2 regions of the Virgibacillus sp. CM-4 genome follow, and region 1 is predicted to be linked to the other one. Evidence: predicted binding sites of a transcription regulator. Region 1 holds the regulator's gene; the other holds the start of a gene.
What was found. The regulator LexA, encoded in region 1, represses DNA repair genes until DNA is damaged. The targets are predictions, from matches to a motif close to CGAACATATGTTCG.

Region 1 (10,696 bases):
GGGAATTTAAAAAAGTTGTACATCGTGAATTTATACCTTGGTACAACGAATATTTAGTATTACCTGTTCATGAAATACATGCTATAAATAAAATGGATAAGCATGAATTAGAAATTCTCTTAAACGAGTCTGACACCGTTAATTGGAGGTTTAGAAGAGATTTAAGAATTTTATATCCTTTAAAATCCGTGTTGAAGTATTCTGAAACAGGCTTACCTTATTTGGCTCCGGAAATAGTTTTATTATATAAGGTAAGAAACACAAGAGAAAAAGACCATATTGATTTTTTATCTGTTAAAGATATTCTTCACGCTAAGCAGAAGTATTGGCTCCGAGAAGCAATAGAAATGCATGAACCAAAGCATGAATGGCTCCAACTATTAGGTTAGATATATTTCAAAAACGGATGTATTTCTGGAGGAAGGATATGCTTTAGTATTGTTGAAACGGGAAAAATTACGGAATAACTCTAAAAAAGTAAGGTCTCCTAGGATGTTGTTAATTATGATGGACTTAAAGAAGAATTCTTGAAGAACAAATTAGAAGGGAAAATGAAATATGAATGTTCTTTTTAGATTATTTGTATGTAAAGGACATTGAGGAATCTTTGAGATTTTATCAAGACATTATCGGGTTAAAATTATACGGTAGAAATGAACGGTGTGGGCGTTTTAAATATGATTGTTTTTCATTATTAATTACTTCTGATTCAAACTAGAGGATTAAACCGCTATTCGAAAGAATAGATACAGCATGAATTGAGCAAGATCTAAGGATTCTACAAGAAGGTCTTGATGACCAATAAGTTATTCCAGAAACGGGGGCTTTAATTAAAGAGAAGATAGAAAAAGGGCTTGGTTCTGTGAAACGCAAGCCCTCTTTCTATCTTTTATTTCATAGTATACAATCAACAGATTTAGTAGAGGTAGGTTGATTATTCTGCTGCTTTTTTATGTTTGACAAAATGACTCCAACTAACGTGATAAGTCCACCAATTAATGTATAAGTAGTTGGAAGTTCTTCAAGCCAGATCCATGCTATAAGAAAAGTAATAGCAGGGGTTAAATAAAGTGCACTTGTTGCTTCTGATGCTCCAGTTCGTGAGGTAATATACGCTAGAGTAAAGTAAGGAATAACGGTTGGGAAAACGCCTAGATAAATCACTGTTAGTGTTATATCTATGGGCGCATGAATAACTGCCTCTCCAAGACCTGGAGAAAATATCATCATGAAAATCGTACCTGACCAAATCGTGTACATCGTAAAAGCAATAAAACCGTATTTTTTTAGATAAGTATTTTGAAAAACAAAGTAAATACTTTCTGAAAGGGATGCAACTAAAACTAGAATAATTCCGATATTTAAAGAAAAATTTTCAGTTGTCCCAGCTAAAGAAATAAACGCAACACCACAAAATCCAGTCAACGAACCTATCCATCCCAAAAATCCAAACTTTTCACGGAAAAAGAGAAAAGCCAACAAAGCTGTGAATATAGGTGTTGTTGACACCAATAAACTAGCAACTCCTGCACTAACTGTTTGTTCTCCATAATTTAGTGCTGTCTGATAGGCTGAAAAGCCTAAAAAACCAAGTAATAAAATTATTGGAACATCGTTTCGTTCTGGTAAACGAATTCCTTGAATAACTGCTACAAGAACCAATGTTAATGATCCAATTAATAGTCGTAAAAGGGATAAATGTTCAGGTGAATAAGCAGTCAATGCAGCTCTTATCCCAGGGAATGCTGACGCCCATAATATATTTGTAAGCAAATGAGCAGAAGTGAGTTTAAAATTTATAGATTTTGTCATCAATACACCTCATCTTATATTTTAATCCAACCAGTTAATTCAGATATTTCTCATCTTAATATCACTTTGGTAAAATGTCTTCAACAGGTTAAACAGAAAAATACCAACCAATTTTAACTGGATTACGAAAAAGGAGTACTAATGAAAAAGCCAAAATACCAATTGATTGTTGATTTTATAAAAGAAAAAATTTCCAAGGGTGAGTGGGCGATAGGCGGTCGGATACCAAGTCAACGTCATCTAGCAAGAATGTTTGATGTCAATCGAAGTACAGTCATAACAGCACTAGAAGAACTAATGGCAGACGGACTGATAGAAGGAAAAACAGGAAAGGGGACTGTCGTAATCAATAACACGTGGACGTTGATGGGAAACCGAACCTCAACCAATTGGAATGAAAATGTCACATTAGGTATTCATAAACCGAGTGTTTCGACGGTACAGGAGATCAATAAAGCTGAATCTAATAATAATTTGATTCAATTAAGTAAAGGAGAATTATCTCCAGAGATGTTTCCTTTAGAAGAAATGAGGTCCATTGTACAAAGGGTTTCGAATCAACTGACACCCTTTGGGTATGAAGAACCAAAAGGAAATATAAAGTTACGCCAAGCAATTAGTAATTATCTAAAAATGAGAGGAATGGACATTTCCCCCTCATCCATTCTTGTGGTTTCAGGTGCACTTCAAGCTTTACAGCTTATTTCAATAGGACTTCTACAAAGAGGGTCAACTGTATTTTTAGAAGTGCCATCGTACCTTTATTCGTTGACTGTTTTTCAATCTGTGGGTATGGAGTTGAAGGGATTACCAATGGATAAGGAAGGGATTAAGGTGGATTCAATTTATCAGACAAAGGAAAGAGGAAAGAGTATTTTATATACTATTCCAACCTTTCATAATCCAACAGGTACGTTAATGCAGAAGAAAAGAAGGGAGGAACTCATTAAATACTGTGAAAGAGAACAACTTCCCATTATTGAAGATGATGTGTATCGTGATTTATGGATGGATTCCTCACCGCCAGAATCATTGAAATCAATGGATTGTCATGGGAATGTATTATATCTAGGGAGTTTGTCAAAAACATTGAGTCCTGGTTTGCGAATTGGTTGGATAGTTGGTTCAGAATCAGTTATTAACCGATTAGCTGATTTAAAAATGCAGTCGGATTATGGATCAAGTACGTTGTCTCAGCACGTTGCAACAGAGTGGTTATCTAGTGGATTATATGATCAACATCTTGAAACTGTAAGAGAACAGCTTAAAGTTCGAAGAGGTACGGCTTTAGAAGCTTTGAACAAACATTTAAGGTCTTATGCTACATGGGATATCCCAACAGGTGGGTTCTTCATTTGGATTAAAATAAAACCTATGTTTAAAGTGAAAAGACTGTTTGATAAAGCATTATCCAAAGGTCTGCTTCTTAATCCTGGTAGTATTTATGCAGAACACTCAGGACAGTTTATACGATTGTCCTTTGGGTTTGCTTCGCTAGATGAAATTAGAATAGGTATATTTCAGTTAAGTCAAATCATTAAAAACTAATAAGGACTTGGAGAGAATAGAAGAAATAGTTGGTGTAATAATAGAATTTGGTATGTTGACAGTACAATTCAATGAAGGAGGGCTTTAGCGAAATAGCCTTTTCTTTTAGAATAATGATCCTCTTGAATCATTACATTTAAGGATTTTAGTAGTTGATAAGAGAGGTTGTATCTATCCAGAGCTATAGTTTTTATAAAAAATGCATTAAAAAAGAGTAGAACAATTAATATTTAGGACAAGTATCAGACACTGTGTTAGGTGTTGCCTGATTAGTTTTGTGATAAAATGAAGAAAACCATAAACGAGGATGTGTATCATGACGAAACATCGGATTTATACAATGAGTTTCGCAAGTGTCTATCCGCATTATGTTACAAAGGTGGAGAAAAAAGGAAGGACGAAAGCAGAAGTCGATGAAATCATCCGTTGGTTGACAGGATATAGCCAGGGAGAGTTAGAAGCGCAACTGGAAAAGCAGATAAGCTTTGAAAACTTTTTTGCGGAAGCTCCTCAACTGAATGCTTCTCGAACTTTAATCAAAGGTGTAATTTGCGGTGTTCGAGTGGAAGACATTGAAGAATCAACAATGCAGGAAATTCGCTATTTAGATAAACTGATCGATGAATTAGCGAAAGGTAAAGCGATGGAGAAGATTTTACGAAACTAATGATAAACCAGAGATCACTGATTCTGTAATAGAAATAGAAAGAAGCGGTGTTTTTTTTGCGGATTAGATGTGAAGGGTACAAAAAAGCGTATATTGAACTGCCACACCCTCAACACAGAATTCTTTAGACGTAAGAGCCGATGGAAGACAAAATCTTACATATAGGTTACAAATTATGGTGTAAGTAGCATCTATTCTAAATAATAGTTTCGACAATCGATTTAAAACAGTTTTGTTGAAAGAAGCTGTTAATCCTAGTAATTAATAAAAGTGGTGAAAGTTTGAAACCAGTACCATGTATTATATCGGTTTTTCTTTGCATTTTCGTAGCATTTTTAAATTTTTCAGGACAGCATTATATATACGGCATCTCTATGGCTGTTACTTCTTTGTTTACCCTAAAGGAATTAATAAAGCTATCAACTAACAAAAATAGCAAACCATATTAGGGACAAACATTGGAAAAGAATTACCTTTTTTGATCTAGCTATAGATAATACAATTGTAGGTTAGAACTAGCAGGTAGTGTTACGGTAAAACGCGTTTAAAATATAGGATTTCAGAAAAAACGACAACCCTCTATTTCTCTCTATTAGTAATGGGTTCTGCTATAAGATTTGATAATGAATGTTCTGCATTCCTATTTCCATTTCGCGCTTCGATTTTAAATAGATAGACCATAATGCCACGAGGAACAATACCAATTAGTAACATGGAAATAAAATCAAGGGTTGTCGCAGATGGTTTTAAGTAGGCAAAAGCATTTATGTTCACTAAGACATAATTGTAGTATCCAAATATAAGTAAAACGGAAAAACCTATATATATAAGTAGAAATTTTTTCCATGAAGATGAGAATTGATATATTAACATAGTAATTAAGGGGACATCTGTAAAGACATCTCCGAAAAAATCTGGTTTAACAGGAGACAAAGTTATATAACTCGCCCAGTAACCAAAGTAATCTCCAATTGAATGATAAACTATAAATAACACGGACACGAAAGAACCAAAAAGGAGTATCTCTATTAATCGCTGTTTGTCCACAAAGTAAAAAAATAAGACATAACAAACAAGTACTAAAATGACAATTAAAAACCACTGAAGGGAAAATAATTCCTGATTAAGCCATTTATTTAAGTCTAAGTTGTTCAATTCTTTAGATTTTTGAAGTATTTCTTCATTGGTAACCATATGAATCTCCCTCATAAGCAAAGTTGTTTTTATTATTGTCAAGTCCTTTATATGTATTCAAAGTAAATCGAAGGTTTTTAAATTAGATTGCCATCTTATTGACAGGCGAATTACTCAGTTCAAAGGAAGAGTATTAGGTCAGACGATGGTGAAAAATTGATTTATATAAATAACACATAAGACAACTATTATACGACATATTGTAAGTTGGAAGTATAATGACAATTTACAATAAGGGAGTGTACCGCATGTTTTATCATGTGAAGGAATTACAATACCATGCTAAACCAGATCGACCTGATCCTGTATATGCCAAGAAACTGCAGGAAATTTTAGGAGGGCAGTTTGGCGAAATTTCGGTTATGATGCAATACTTATTTCAAGGTTGGAATACAAGAGGGGATGGGAAGTATAAAGATTTATTAATGGATACAGGAACGGAAGAAATTGCTCATGTTGAGATGATTGCAACCATGATAGCTAGGTTATTAGATGGTGCTCCAGATGTAGAATTGGAAGATGCAGTGAAAGATCCGGTAGTTGCTGCGATTATAGGTGGAACGAATCCGCAGCAAGCTATTGTTTCTGGGTTAGGTGCTATGCCTGTAGATAGTGTAGGAAACCGATGGACGGCTAGTTATGTAGCGGCAAGTGGAAACTTGTTAGCTGATTTCAGAGCAAATCTAAATGCAGAATCTCAAGGCCGCCTGCAAGTAGCTCGACTATATGAAATGACGAATGATGCTGGTGTTCGTGATATGCTCTCCTGGTTGTTAGCCCGCGATACGATGCATCAAAATCAATGGTATGCAGCTATATGTGAATTGGAAGAAAAAGAAAACATTGTAGTACCAAGCACGTTTCCTAGAGAATTAGAGAAACAACAAGTTTCCTATACGCTATTTAATCTATCTCAGGGAGACGCAAGCGCCGAGGGACGCTGGGCTCATGGCCCGAGTATGGACGGATATGGTACATTCAACTACGTAGATCGACCAATTGCTTTTGGAGGAGTACCTCATTTAGAACCAGCACCACCATATATTTACGATACACCGCTGTGGGCGCTTCGTAAATCTGATGATCCGCCCGGACCAAGTATGAAATAATAGTTTTTCATCATTTCCAAAGATACCAATTTTCTTCTTTTTTTATTTTATATAATTCACCTATTCTTTCTTCCACGAATCCTTTTTCTTTTAAACATTTTAAATAATAGGCAATATGATGTCGATCCTCATTGCTTTGTACATCATCTATTGCAATAAATTTGGGATAATTCTTGTTTAGTTCAATAAGTAAGCTGATCTCAATTAAAGAACATTTCATATGTATAGCATTTTTTAAATATCTTTCCATCATTTAATCACTCTCTTACGATGTAAATACCAAGTAATTATAGCAAAGTGGCTGCATATAAAATAGCTATATAACCTATTTTTTACAAAAATTTAAAAGTGTAGATATATGTAGAAATTAAGAAGGGAGCCTTCTTAATTTCATCGATTTGTTTGATTTGGTCGGATGATATCATTAACTTCTTTGACAGATGGTTTTTTTCTTTTAGAAATTAAATCGTCTAGCTTCTTCACAGCATCATCAAACTCACGATCGGATATCTGCTTTGAAGCTAACATTGAGCAAAGCATAGCATAAGCCATCGGTGTTGTATCTACAATTACATTTACATCTACATCGGAATTACCGCTGTGTCTTACGGTAGATTTGTTTGAAATTTGATTATCGGAGTGACCATTTTCATTCGGCCGGATTGGAAATAAATTGTTTGCTCTTGGCAATGAGTTTCCCTCACTTTCTAAATAAAGGTAGTGGGATATGAGACATATCCCACTTTCTTAATGCTTAATAGTCACATTTCTTCTTTTTCTTCTTCTTCTTCTTTCTATCTGAATCACCAGCTTCGGATTCTTCATCAGAATCTGAACCACATTTCACATAGGAATTACCGCTATTAGAGACTTTTGCAAAGTTAAAATTACGATTTTTGTTCTTTAAATCGTTGTCGTTATCATTGTCGTTATCGTTTTCGTTAAAGAAGAATTCTCCGTCGAAGCTATCACCATTAGCATCAGTTACACCTTCTACATCGTCATTAGAGTTGTCAAAAACGCGGTTGTTTCTTCCACAGTTATGCTTTCTCCACATATCATCTTTTCCTCCTTTTCGTTGAGATAATGCTATTATATTCAAGCAACGAGAAGCTGAAATGGCTTGTGTCTTATGTCAAAAGTTTGTTTTACTAGAAAAGATGACGTAAATCCATAGAATACAAGGTTTTGGTAATTGAAAATAAGGTAACTGTCTAGGAAGTATTTGGCTCATTTATGGGTAATAGAGGAGAAACTAGCGAAGATGACCAGCCCGTAATAGGCATTCAGATAAGGGAAATATGTAAAACAGCTGTTAGGAAAAAGGCAGTTGTCTTAATTAATACCTTCAATGATAATAGCTTGTAGGTCGGACATGGACCGACAAGCAATAGTTTGTCTTTCATAAACAGCTCTCCTATACTTGGTCTTCCTTATTTGAAGATGCGGTTTTTGTTTACCACTTGATTACTGTTGTAGCAAAAAAACTGCCAAGCGGCAGTTTTTAATGAATAGTACGATATAATCCAATTACCTTCCCTAGGATGGTAACATTATCATAAATTAATGGTTCCATCATTGCATTTTCAGGTTGGAGACGTATGTGGTCTTTTTCTTTAAAGAATCGTTTCACAGTTGCTTCATCTTCATCTGTCATCGCAACAACAATATCACTATTTTGTGCTGTGTTTTGCTGCTTAACAATAACCATATCCCCATCTAAAATTCCCGCTTCAATCATACTTTCACCTTCAATCACCAATACAAATAAATTATCTTCTGGATTGGCACTAGTAGTTGGAAGCGGAATAAATTCTTCAATATTTTCTACCGCTGTTATCGGTAATCCAGCCGTAACTTTACCAATAACTGGGGCATACCTCGCTTCCTCTCTAGGAATTTGACTATCGTCTGAAAGATCAATCACTTCAATTGCTCGTGGTTTCGTAGGGTCTCTGCGAATATACCCCTTACTTTCTATTCTTGATAAATGTCCATGAACAGTTGAACTAGATGCTAGACCAACAGCTTCAGCGATTTCACGGACAGAAGGCGGATATCCTTTTTTCGTTACTTCATCTTTAATATAATCAAGTATCATTTGTTGTCTTTTTGATAGTTTGGTCATGCATTGATCACCTCGCGCATAGAATTAATTATTACTAGTTTACCATCGGGTAATTCTAAATGCAAACGTTCGTTCGAAAAATCGGTTGACAAGATCATATGTTCGTGTAATACTATAAACAGGAAAACGAACAACTGTTCTAAATGATGAGGAGGGATTTTTGCAATGTTTCAGAAACTGACAAAAACAGACGCATTTTACCTCATAGCCTTTGCACTAACTTTAGGTTTCTTATATTATTCTATTATTACAAGTTAAGGAATTTGGATAGGAGATTGGTATTTTGCGCGCCATTATATACTGTAGAGTAAGTACAGATAAAAAGGAACAAGAAACATCATTAGCAAGACAAAAAGATGAGTTATTAGAATTGGCTGCAAGCCATCAGTTTACAGTGGTAACTTGTATTCAGGAACAAGAAAGTGGATATAAAGTAGATCGTGAAGGTATATTTGAGATACTTGAATTAATTTCTGATGGGAAGGCAGATTGCTTACTTATTCAAGATGAAACTCGTTTAGGAAGGGGAAACACCAAGATTGCGCTTTTCCATCATTTACATAAATTAGAGATACCTATCTATACCTCTTATCATGAAGGAAAACTGGAATTATCCGAGGCGGATTCAATGGTATTACAAATTGTTGGGATTGTAGAAGAATACCAACGTAAAATACATAATGCAAAAATAAAAAGAGGGATGAATAAAGCAATTCAAGATGGCTATGATCCAACTAAAAATCTAGCTAACCAAAATAAAGCCCCAGGAAGAGAAAGAAAAACATTCCCAATAGAAGAGGTAGTACGATTAAGACAAAATAACTTAACCTTCAAAGAAATAGCCACAACTTTAAATGGTTTAGGTTATTCTGTATCCAAGGCAACGGTTCATCGCAGGTACCAAGAGTTTCAAAATACTTGAATATATGATAGGGTATAGGTAAGATATAAAGGCAAGAGCAACGTTTGTGTTCTTGCCTTTTTATGTTGAACAACACTAAGAATTCGGAAGTCACTGATAAACTCTAATGGAGGTTATATATATGCTTTCTAAAGAAAAAATCGAACGTATTAATGCGTTAGCAAAAAAGGCAAAAGCTGATGGGCTAACCGATAAGGAGAAGAAGGAACAACAAACATTACGCCAAGAGTACTTAAAAAATGTACGAAGTTCCTTCAAAAACCAATTTAAATCAATGAAGGTGGTAGATCCAAAAGGGAACGATGTAACACCTCAAAAAGTAAAGGATATGCAAAAAAAAGATAAAGAATAAAAATAAAGGAAAAGAAAAACAAATTAACGAAAATGTTGTTTTTGCTTGTGGCAACTAATGTTTCGTTATAAAATGATAAGAGTACAATGATGAAAAAGTGGAAGGGGTTTATTATGTCGAATACTATTGAGCAACAATCTATTAATACAATTCGTACGTTGTCGATTGATGCTATTGAAAATGCTAATTCTGGTCATCCAGGTTTGCCAATGGGTGCAGCACCTATGGCTTATACACTTTGGACTGATTTTATGAATCATAATCCGAAGCATTCTAAGTGGTTCAATCGCGACCGCTTTGTTCTTTCAGCTGGACATGGTTCAATGCTGCTTTATAGTCTGTTGCACTTATCAGGGTATAATGTAACCATTGATGATCTGAAAGGCTTCCGTCAATGGGGATCTAAAACTCCTGGGCACCCGGAGGTACATCATACGGATGGGGTAGAAGCGACAACAGGTCCACTTGGACAAGGTATTGCAATGTCTGTTGGAATGGCAATGGCTGAAGCGCATCTTTCAGCGAAATTCAATAAAGACAACTTCAACATTGTTGATCACTACACCTATGCTATTGTAAGTGACGGTGATTTGATGGAAGGTATTTCCCATGAGGCTGCTTCCTTAGCAGGCCATTTAGGATTAGGGAAATTAATTGCCTTATATGATTCGAATGATATCTCACTTGATGGTGATTTAGATCGTTCTTTCTCTGATAATACAGAAGAGCGTTTCAAAGCTTATGGATGGCAAGTCTTAACAGTAAAAGATGGAAATGATCTAGATGCTATACGAAATGCCATCAAATTAGCTCAAGAAAATACAGAACAGCCTACTTTGATTGAAGTGAAAACCATTATTGGATATGGTTCACCGAATAAATCAGCATCAGCTGCATCTCATGGCGCACCATTAGGTGGAGATGAAGTAAAATTAACAAAAGAATTCTATAAATGGACCCATGA
Region 2 (10,696 bases), 99 kb from region 1:
ATAAGTTACACGCTCTGTAATTGCCTCTGTTTTTGTATTATCATTATACGAATACCAAATATTAATATCGTAGCTGCCATTGATTTCAACTGTGTCTTTGGACTTTTTCTTTGCATTGTATAAATGATTAATTACCCAGCATCCTAGAATACTTGAAGGTCTATGTGATGGCGAAATGGAATGTGTTTCTTGTGAGAATTTGCGACCTTTGCCACATACCGCTTTCGTAATGATCTCTCTATATTCATTATCTAGAAAACTCATAATTACCTTTACCTCCTCTTTTTTCATAGTCATTTTATGCAAGACAAATACCTAAAGTGCATAGCTATTTATGAAAAAGGAAGAAAGGATGGAAAAAAGACAGGAAATTATTTTCCTGTCCAATTGTTAATGGCTGCAGCCGGATTTGTTTTTTAGTTTAGACCCTGTTTCTCCAGCTAGGATATCGCCACCAGTTGATTCTATAACATTATTCGTAACCTCTCTTGCGATGGTTCCAGAAACAAGCTGCAATACATCATTTACTACCACTTGTGATTCTTTAAATTCCTGAACTACTGGAATAGCATCAATCTCAGCTTGAAAAATATCTATTTGCTCTTCTACTTGTTTTAAAGCTTCTTTTTTTCCATAAGCCTGTAAATTAACTGCTTGTTTTTGCAATGCTTTTATCTTTGTAATTAACTGCTGTACTTTTTTGTTTTCATTAATTTTAGCCTCGACTTGCTTAAAGCGGTCAATTTCTTCTGTGCTTGCAAGCATGCCTGCTAATTTCTTGGCCTCATCAAGTACTTGTTTTCGTGTGTATTCAGCCATACTACTCCACCTCAACTGTTTTTTCTACCATTATACCATTTAATGACCACGTTTTCGCTTCTGTTACTTTTACTTCTACAATCTTACCAATTGAAGACGTTGGTCCTTTAAAATTAACCAATTTGTTCTTCTCTGTATAACCGGCTAAAATATCTGGATCTTTCTTACTTTCACCTTCCACAAGGACTTTAACTACTTTATCTTGATACTTCTTCATTGATTCAGCAGATTGTTTGTTTACTAACTCGTTCAAGCGATATAACCGTTGTTTTTTTACTTCTTCTGGAACATCGTCTTTTTTACGTGCTGCTGGTGTTCCTTCACGTGGAGAATAAATAAAGGTATAAGCAGCTTCAAAACCTACTTCTTCAACTAAACTCATTGTTTCTTCAAATTGCTCTTCGGTTTCGTTTGGGAATCCGACAATGATGTCAGTTGTCAAGGTTGCATTAGGCATGGCTTCTCTTATTTTGCGAACGAGTTCCAAATAGGATTCTCTGGTATATTTTCTGTTCATTTTCTTCAATATTTCACTGCTCCCAGATTGGACAGGAAGGTGGATATGATCAAGAAGATTACCACCTTTGGCTAACACTTCGATTAGTCGATCATCAAAATCTCTTGGATGAGAGGTAGTAAATCGAATTCTTGGGATGTCAATCCGGTGAAGATCTTCCATTAAATCACCAAGGCCATATTCCATATCTTCTAAATCTTTTCCATAGGCATTTACATTTTGTCCTAACAAAGTGATTTCCTGATAACCTTGAGCTGCTAAATGACGTACTTCTTGAATAATATCTTCTGGTAAGCGGCTTCGCTCTTTTCCGCGAGTCATTGGTACGATACAATATGTACAAAACTTATCGCAACCATACATAATATTTACCCAAGCTTTAATCTTTCCTTTTCTAGCTTTCGGTAAATTTTCAATAACATCGCCTTCTTTTGACCATACTTCAACAATTTTTTCTTTACCGAACATTGCTTCTTTTACAAGGTGCGGCAGGCGGTGAATATTATGTGTTCCGAATATAAGATCAACATGTTGGTGTTTCTTCATAATCCGGTTTACAACGGATTCTTCCTGCGACATACAGCCGCACACTCCTAAAATCAAGTCAGGTTTTTCTAACTTTAGCGGCTTTAAATGACCAATTTCACCGAACACCTTATTCTCAGCATTCTCTCGGATTGCACAAGTATTCAATAAGATAATATCTGCCTCATTGGTTTCAGAAGTAGGTTCATAGCCCATTTCTGTTAATATTCCCGCCATTACTTCCGTATCATGCTCATTCATTTGGCAGCCATATGTACGTATTAAAAACTTTTTGCCTTTACCGATATTTTCCATATCTTCAGGAATACCAAAATCATAATGAACATTTACTTTATCGCGACCACGTTTTCTAGCTTTGTTTAAATTTGGTGGTTCATAGGTAGTTTCAAAATACTTCGCAAAATCTGCACTAGTCTTTTCACTTAAAGGTTTATCTTGACTGGATCTTTTGTCCATTGGATCGACCTGTTTAATTTGCGCTTGATGATTACGCTGTTCTTCGTTCATGATATATCTCCTTTCTATTGATTGGAAGATAATTTTCCCATTATTACAGTATAAACGTTTCTATTTATTTTAACAATATTAATCTGATGCCTTCCAATAAAAAGACATCTATAGATAAGTTATATCTCCTTATTGTCATAAAAAAAGTGCTACGATTAGTCGTAACACTTTTATTTTCTATTCTTCCGTCATATCTATCTAGGTTCTACAATTAATTTGATTGCGGTACGTTCTTCATCATCAATTAAAATATCAGTAAAAGCTGGAATACAGATAAGGTCTACTCCACTAGGTGCAACAAATCCTCTGGCGATTGCTACTGCCTTCACAGCTTGGTTTAGTGCACCAGCTCCGATGGCCTGAATTTCTGCTGATCCACGTTCTCTTAAGACGTTCGCAAGTGCACCTGCTACTGAATTGGGATTTGATTTTGCTGACACTTTTAATACTTCCATTACTAGTACCTCCTTCATTTACTATTATAGTTCTATACCTACTATATTCCTGGAGATGTTAGCTTATTACCCTATTATGCATTAATAATTCAAAACATTCAAATAATCAAATGAAAAACGGATGGTCATCATTAATTAAAATACGTTCTACACTTTTTGCCCTTCCCGTTTTATCATCAATGGTAACAAAAAAACCATTTAATTGACTTCTTCCCTTTTTTGTAATTTCAAAACGTACTGGCATAGAAGTTAAAAAACGGTTCATTACCGATTCTCTATCAACTCCCAGTATACCATCATACGGGCCTGTCATTCCTACATCAGATATATATGCGGTTCCTGCTGGTAATATACGTTCATCTGCTGTTTGTGTATGGGTATGGGTACCTACTACAGCACTTACTCTACCATCAACATACCAGCCCATCGCTTGTTTCTCACTGGTTGCCTCACCATGAAAATCGATAAAAATGATGTTTGTTCTTTGTTTTGCTTCTTCTATTAATTCATCAGCCTTTGTAAAGGGATCGTCAATTGGCGGCAAAAACGTCCTTCCTTGTAGATTAATTACCGCAACTTCCACACCATTAATATTGATATAAATGATTCCTTTTCCTGGATTGTTTTCAGGGAAGTTTGCTGGTCTAATCATATTCGAAGCATCATCGATGAAGTCATATATTTCCTTTTTATCCCAAGTATGATTACCCATAGTTACTACTTGAGCTCCCCAATCTAATAACTGTTTATATATTTTCTCGGTAATCCCTTTTCCTGAGGCTGCATTTTCTCCATTTACGATTGTTAGGTTTGGTTTGTATTTTTCTTTTAATTTTGGTAGGTATTCTTGTACCATATTTCTTCCTGGAGATCCAACGATATCTCCTATAAATAATATCTTCATTTATTCAATCATCCTATCTATTATAGTACTTTCAGTTTTCCACAATGGGTATGTATTGTCAAAGCATAGCTTGATTCCACCGCAAAATAAAAAGCGGCCCTCAGACCACTTTTTATTTTGCGTATTCAACTGCTCTCGTTTCTCTAATTACAGTTACTTTGATATGACCTGGATAATCAAGTTCTCCTTCGATACGCTTACGAATATCTCGTGCGATTCGAACAGATTCTACATCATCAATTTCATCTGGTTTCACCATAATTCGAATTTCTCTACCAGCTTGAATAGCAAATGATTTCTCTACACCTGTGAACGATTCCGAAATTTCTTCTAATTTCTCTAATCGTTTAATATAATTCTCTAGCGTCTCACTTCTAGCTCCAGGTCTAGCCGCAGAAAGCGCGTCCGCTGCAGCTACCAACACGGAAATAATCGAAGTAGGCTCTTCATCACCATGGTGAGAAGCTATTGAATTAATAACAACCTCATGCTCCTTGTATTTAACAGCCAACTCTTTACCAATTTCAACGTGGCTTCCTTCTACTTCATGATCGATTGCTTTTCCGATATCATGCAGTAAGCCAGCTCTTCTTGCTAATGTTTCATCTTCACCAAGTTCAGCAGCAAGCAAACCTGATAAGTATGCTACTTCCGTTGAGTGCTTCAAGACATTTTGTCCATAGCTTGTACGATATTTTAAACGCCCAAGAATCTTAATCAAATCGGGATGTAAGCCATGCACTCCCACTTCAAATGTTGTTTCTTCCCCGATTTCACGTATATATTCGTCGACGTCGCGTCTTGCTTTATCCACCATCTCTTCAATACGAGCCGGGTGAATACGCCCATCTTGTACGAGTTTCTCTAACGCTATACGAGCAGTTTCTCGACGAATTGGATCAAATCCAGATAGTATTACTGCCTCCGGTGTATCATCAATAATTAAATCAATTCCTGTCAGCGTTTCAAGTGTTCGAATATTACGACCTTCACGACCAATAATACGTCCTTTCATCTCATCATTAGGAAGATTAACAACCGATACGGTTGTTTCAGCAACGTGGTCAGCAGCACAGCGTTGTAAAGCTAATGATAGAATGTTTTTAGCTTTCTTATCTGCTTCTTCTTTTGCACGATTTTCTGCTTCTTTGATTAATAATGCTGATTCATGTGCAACATCTTGTTCAATTCGTTCTAAAATAATCTGCCTAGCCTGGTCTGTAGTATATCCCGAAATGCGCTCAAGCTCCGTTTGCTGCTCTTGTATCATAGCTTCCACTTTGCTTTCCATTTCTTCAATTTGTTGTTGTTTTTCTGTTAGAGACTGTTCTTTCTTTTCTAACATAAGCTCACGCTTATCTAGTGACTCACTTTTCCTGTCTAGATTTTCTTCTTTTTGCATCAGACGATTTTCTTGCTTTTGAACTTCATTTCTCCGTTCACGAAGTTCGTCTTCCGTTTGTTGACGAAGCTTATGGTTTTCATCTTTTGCTTCAAGAAGCGCTTCTTTCTTGGAAGCGTCAGCATTTCGATGTGCTTCATCAACGATTTGCTTTGCTAATGTTTCTGCACTAGAGATTTTTGCTTCTGCAATAGATTTACGAATCAGATAACCAACAACAATACCGACGATTAGGATTACAAGCAAAATGGAGATGAGTATAAGACTGTCCATGATTTCACCTCCTATTGCTATAAAATTGTACAATTCATTATTGTCGGCATGTAACAGTTTTAATGCGTGTAATAACAATAAATTATATCATTGATATGATAAATCTATACAAATTTAATTTTAATTGTGTACTATACGAATGTCAAGGAAACGTCACAACTTCACCTCATATTGATTGAAAATATTGGTAATACATTATTCTTATAGTAAAAATCCCCTTGCTTCTATCGCAAGGGGATGTAAATAGCATTATACATCTAAGCTTTCTTGACCAACTTGTTGTTCTTCTTCTTTCGGCTCTTCGTCTAAACCATAGTGCTCTCGAATTGCTGCATGTATTTCTGCCATCATATCAGTATTTTCTTTTAGGAACTGCTTGGCATTTTCCCGTCCTTGACCAAGACGTTCTTCATTATAAGAATACCAAGCACCACTCTTGTTTACAATATCTAAATCGGAGCCAATATCAATAATTTCGCCCTCTTTAGATATCCCTTCACCATACATGACATCTACTTCTGCTTGTTTAAATGGCGGGGCAACTTTATTCTTAACTACTTTTATTCTTGCTTTATTTCCTACCATTTCGTTCCCTTGCTTCAACGTCTCTGCTCGTCGTACTTCTAATCGAACGGAGGAATAGAATTTCAGCGCCCGTCCACCAGGTGTAGTCTCAGGATTTCCAAACATAACGCCAACTTTCTCACGAATTTGGTTAATAAATATCGCCGTCGTTTTTGATTTATTAATTGCTCCAGATAATTTACGTAAGGCTTGTGACATTAACCTAGCTTGTAACCCAACATGGGAATCACCCATTTCACCTTCAATTTCAGCTTTTGGCACAAGGGCAGCAACTGAATCCACCACAATAATATCGACTGCACCACTACGCACAAGTGCTTCAGCAATTTCTAAGGCCTGTTCGCCAGTATCTGGCTGTGAAAGTAAAAGTTCTTCTATATTAACACCTAAAGCACGTGCATAAGTAGGGTCTAACGCATGTTCCGCATCAATAAAAGCGGCTTGTCCCCCTTGACGTTGTGCTTCAGCTATAGCATGTAACGCTACGGTTGTTTTACCAGAGGATTCCGGACCATAAATCTCAACAACTCGGCCACGAGGATACCCACCAATTCCAAGAGCTACATCTAATGCTAATGAACCACTAGGGATGGTTGCCACTTTTTGTTCTGCTTGTTCGCCTAGTTTCATAATAGACCCTTTACCGAACTGTTTCTCTATCTGTCTTAACGCCATATCTAAAGCTTGTTTTCTATCACTCAAAGCGTCGTCCTCCTTTAATAATCTAGTTCTATCATACATGCTTTTTCATCGTTTGCCAAGCAATAAATCGAATAAATGTTCCCTTTTTCTGAAGCGGAAATGAGATAAAAATAGATTTACAGCTAACCCAAGTAATGAAATTATTTAAAATGATAATCATTTAAACTTATATTTTATGATTTTAGCCATTTGTAGAGAAGTTCCATTCCCTTTAATACGGCTCTATTTCTAATCGTATTACGATCACCTTGAAACATCCATTTTTCTACTTGTTCTTTTCCATCATCATAGATAGCGATATACACGGTCCCTACAGGTTGTCCCTCAACCTCATCCGGTCCAGCAACACCAGTAAATCCTATTCCAACAGGCACTCCTAGCTTAGCAGCAACATTTTTAGCCATGGCAAGTGCACATGCTTCACTAATGGTACCCTTGTCGGTCAATGTCTCTTCCGAAATATCTAATACATGTTGCTTAACATGCGCAGCATAACTGACGATTCCACCTTCAAAAACAGAAGAAACGCCAGAAACAGAAGATATTTTCCCTGTAAATAAACCTCCAGTTATACTTTCAGCTACTGCAAGTTTTTTCTGTTTCTTTATTAGAAGGTCGATCACTTTCCCTTCTAACGTGTCTTGATCAGATCCATAAAAATATGAGCCTACTCGATTTATTATCTGGTCTTCTGTATGTTCAATTAGTTGACTAGCTTGAAGATCTGACTCACTCTTAGCAGTTAAGCGAATGACAATCCCATCATCCTGAGCTAGCGGGGCAATCGTTGGATTTGTTTGAGCTTGAATAATATCTTTCAATTCATGCTCCAATTTAGATTCTCCAATACCAATAAACTTCAACACTTTCGACTTAATAATTTCATTTTTTCCTACTAATTGTTGAACGAGCGGGAACAGATGCTCCGTTGCCAATGCTTTCATTTCTCTTGGCACACCAGGTAAGAAGATCCATGTTCTATTTTGAAAAGACACACACATCCCCGGAGCCATACCAGCATTGTTTAACCAAACCTCAGCACCTTCAAATACTCTTGCTTGTTTCCGATTATTTGGCGTCATTGTTGCTTGTTGTTTGGCAAAATATGCTGTTATCTTTTCCATGGATGGTTGATGTTCGATCATGGAAAGTTGGCTGATGTTTTGAAAAGCTTCCCGAGTTAAATCATCATCGGTTGGTCCAAGACCACCAGTTACAATAATCAGATCAGATCGCTGCTGTGCCTGATAGAACGATTCCTCCACACGCGTGAGGTTATCACCAACAACCACATGGTTATAGACATTAATTCCATAGTTGGCTAATTGCTGAGAAAGCCATTGAGCATTCGTATTTGCAATTTGTCCAAGCAATAATTCGGTTCCAACCGCAACAATTTCTGCTTTCACTTGTTTTATCATTTAGAATCCCTCATCACATGCCAATTTTTCACAAAATAGTCAACACCAGATATGACAGTGAATAGAAGACTAATATATAGCATCACTTCTCCAAAAGGGAAGCCAATATAGGAAAATGGAAAATTATGAAGCAGTAAAACAGCAATTGCCACCATTTGTGTAGCTGTCTTTAATTTCCCCATGCTACCCGCTGCTAACACAATTCCCTCACCCGCAGCAACAAGTCTGAGTCCAGTTATAGCAAATTCTCGACTAATAATGATGATAACAACCCATGCAGGGGCTACCCCCACTTCAACTAAAATAATTAGTGCTGCGGATACAAGTAATTTATCTGCTAGCGGGTCTAGGAATTTCCCTAAATTCGTTACTAAATTATATTTTCTGGCATAGTGACCATCTACCCAATCTGTTGCTGCTGCTATAATGAATAACAGCCCAGCTATAAAATGAGATACGGGTAGCTCTGCTTCTCCAATATTCCATGTTCCCCAATTAAACGGTACACTCATAAGAATGATAAAGATTGGAATTAATAGGATACGAGAAATGGTAATTTTATTCGGTATATTCATTTGTTTTTATCCTCCTAGTATTTCAACGAAAAGTGATAAACCCTTCCAAAAAGTTGAAAGGAAGGGTCAATTGATTTATTCAGCTTCTTGATTCAATTCTATCCAAATATTTTGTCTTACAGTACTTGAATCCACAGGATATTCCATCTCAACCCCATTAACCGTAATCGTTAATACAGAAGCATTACCGATTTTGAAAAATACACGCTCTTGTCCTGTTAGATCGATTTCAAGTGGTGACTTTTCTTCATTGAACATAGCTTCTTCAAAGAAAATTTCATCACTTTCCGATTTCACTCCAAGCCAAGTATCTCCTTCTGCTTCTAAGGTTGCAGTAACTTCTTCACCTGCATAATTATATGCTACAATTGATTCAGGCGTATTTCCTGTTCCCTTTTCTACAGTAGAAAATTCACCCTTCGGTTCTGTTTCCTCTTGACTTGCTTCATCATCAATAGATGCATCCTCCGATTTTTCATTCGCTGCACTGTCCTTGTTTTCTTCGTTTTCGTCACTAGCTGTTTCGGAGTCCTGCGTTTGACTTGTGTCATCATTAATAATGACATCCTCATCCCCATCTTGATTAATAGGCTCATTTTCTCCCTTACCAGACATACTTTGAGAAATAAAAAATACGGCAACAAGAATAATACCGACAATCAATAATACTACAATTACGGTAGGAAATAAGGAAAAGTTAGATGATGGCTTATCGGTATTGTTATTTTTACGCGATCGCTGCATCCGACTGTAATGCTCCTCCGTCGGTTCTTCCGTTTTTGGAACTTCTTCTTTGAATTCTTCCATTAGTTCATCTGGATCTACCCCTACTGCATTGGCATACTCTTTTATGAAAGCTCTTGCGTAAAATTTTCCAGGAAGAATATGTAAATTGCCTTCCTCAATTGCAATTAGATATCTTTTCTGTATCTTTGTTGTTTCTTGTAGGCTTTCCAAAGAGAGGTTTTTTGCCTCCCTTGCCTCTTTTAGTCTTGCTCCAATTTCCATTCCAAACACCATCCAATTTAAAAATCAAACATCGAAAAACCATCTTCTTGACCAAATTGTTGTCTTTGAACAGGTTCATAAGTAATTTCTTCTTCTTCATGACTTCGTAATTCAATAATATAGTCAAAATCATCCATTTTGTATTCTGTTGATTGTACAAATATATCTGGATGTTCTACCACTTTAATAGCAGGAAGCTGCATGACTTCCCGAATTAATTGCCAGTGCTGCTCATTCGCTCGTCTTGTCGACACCATTCCATCGATAATATAAATATTATCAGGGTTATACTCCCCTTCAATTAATTTGCTACGGACGGTCTGTTTTAATAAGGTACTGGATACAAACAACCATCGTTTATTTGCACATACACTTGCGGCAACAATTGATTCTGTTTTACCTACTCTGGGCATTCCTCGAATACCAATTAATTTATGACCATCTTTTTTATAAAGTTCTGCCATAAAATCGACCAACAGGCCAAGATCATCTCGTACAAAACGAATCGTTTTGCGATCATCTACGTCTCTATGTATGTATCTTCCATGACGTACTGCCATCTTATCTCGAAGCTTAGGCTTCCGCAGTTTTGTGACCTGAATCATGTCCATGGTTTGCAAAATGGATTTTAATCGTGTTATGTTTTCGTCATACTTGGAAAGTAAAAGCATTCCTCTACGAGCATTTTCCACACCGTTTATCGTAATAATATTAATGGATAGCATACCTAATAAAGAAGATATATCACCTAATAGACCAGGTCGATTAATTTGAATTTCATATTCAAGATACCACTCTGTTTTTTCCATATAAAGCTCCTTTACCGAGACTTTACTTATGAGCCTTCTTTTTTGATACTATCTAAATATATAATAAAGGATTTTCCCTAATGTGAAAAGTGATTATCCAAAAAATTAAAAAGAAGCTGCTTTTGAACAGCTTCTTTCAGCGTATCGACATATTGTTTACTGTTGGTTTCCTT

Region 2: recA (recombinase RecA) is a predicted target of LexA. The motif match lies at 6,779-6,792, and genes of this name have one in related genera.

Annotation. Positions count from the first base shown of each region.
Region 1 is NZ_AUQA01000006.1:559,468-570,163, reverse strand. It holds gene M948_RS36135 (nucleotidyltransferase domain-containing protein) at 1-389, shown strand, start outside; gene M948_RS43245 (VOC family protein) at 563-718, shown strand; gene M948_RS36130 (DMT family transporter) at 895-1,815, opposite strand; gene M948_RS36125 (MocR-like pyridoxine biosynthesis transcription factor PdxR) at 1,954-3,360, shown strand; gene M948_RS36120 (DUF2200 domain-containing protein) at 3,677-4,027, shown strand; gene M948_RS36115 (hypothetical protein) at 4,607-5,221, opposite strand; gene M948_RS36110 (manganese catalase family protein) at 5,470-6,330, shown strand; gene M948_RS36105 (hypothetical protein) at 6,341-6,583, opposite strand; gene M948_RS36100 (hypothetical protein) at 6,721-7,020, opposite strand; gene M948_RS36095 (hypothetical protein) at 7,085-7,387, opposite strand; gene lexA (transcriptional repressor LexA) at 7,835-8,458, opposite strand; gene M948_RS36085 (YneB family resolvase-like protein) at 8,742-9,380, shown strand; gene M948_RS36080 (DUF896 domain-containing protein) at 9,502-9,732, shown strand; gene tkt (transketolase) at 9,846-10,696, shown strand, end outside.
Region 2 is NZ_AUQA01000006.1:658,786-669,481, forward strand. It holds gene cotE (outer spore coat protein CotE) at 1-264, opposite strand, end outside; gene M948_RS36630 (RicAFT regulatory complex protein RicA family protein) at 391-819, opposite strand; gene miaB (tRNA (N6-isopentenyl adenosine(37)-C2)-methylthiotransferase MiaB) at 821-2,389, opposite strand; gene M948_RS36640 (stage V sporulation protein S) at 2,584-2,844, opposite strand; gene M948_RS36645 (TIGR00282 family metallophosphoesterase) at 2,951-3,748, opposite strand; gene rny (ribonuclease Y) at 3,861-5,423, opposite strand; gene recA (recombinase RecA) at 5,673-6,710, opposite strand; gene M948_RS36660 (competence/damage-inducible protein A) at 6,884-8,131, opposite strand; gene pgsA (CDP-diacylglycerol--glycerol-3-phosphate 3-phosphatidyltransferase) at 8,128-8,706, opposite strand; gene M948_RS36670 (helix-turn-helix domain-containing protein) at 8,782-9,714, opposite strand; gene M948_RS36675 (DUF3388 domain-containing protein) at 9,732-10,523, opposite strand; gene M948_RS36680 (DUF3243 domain-containing protein) at 10,680-10,696, opposite strand, start outside.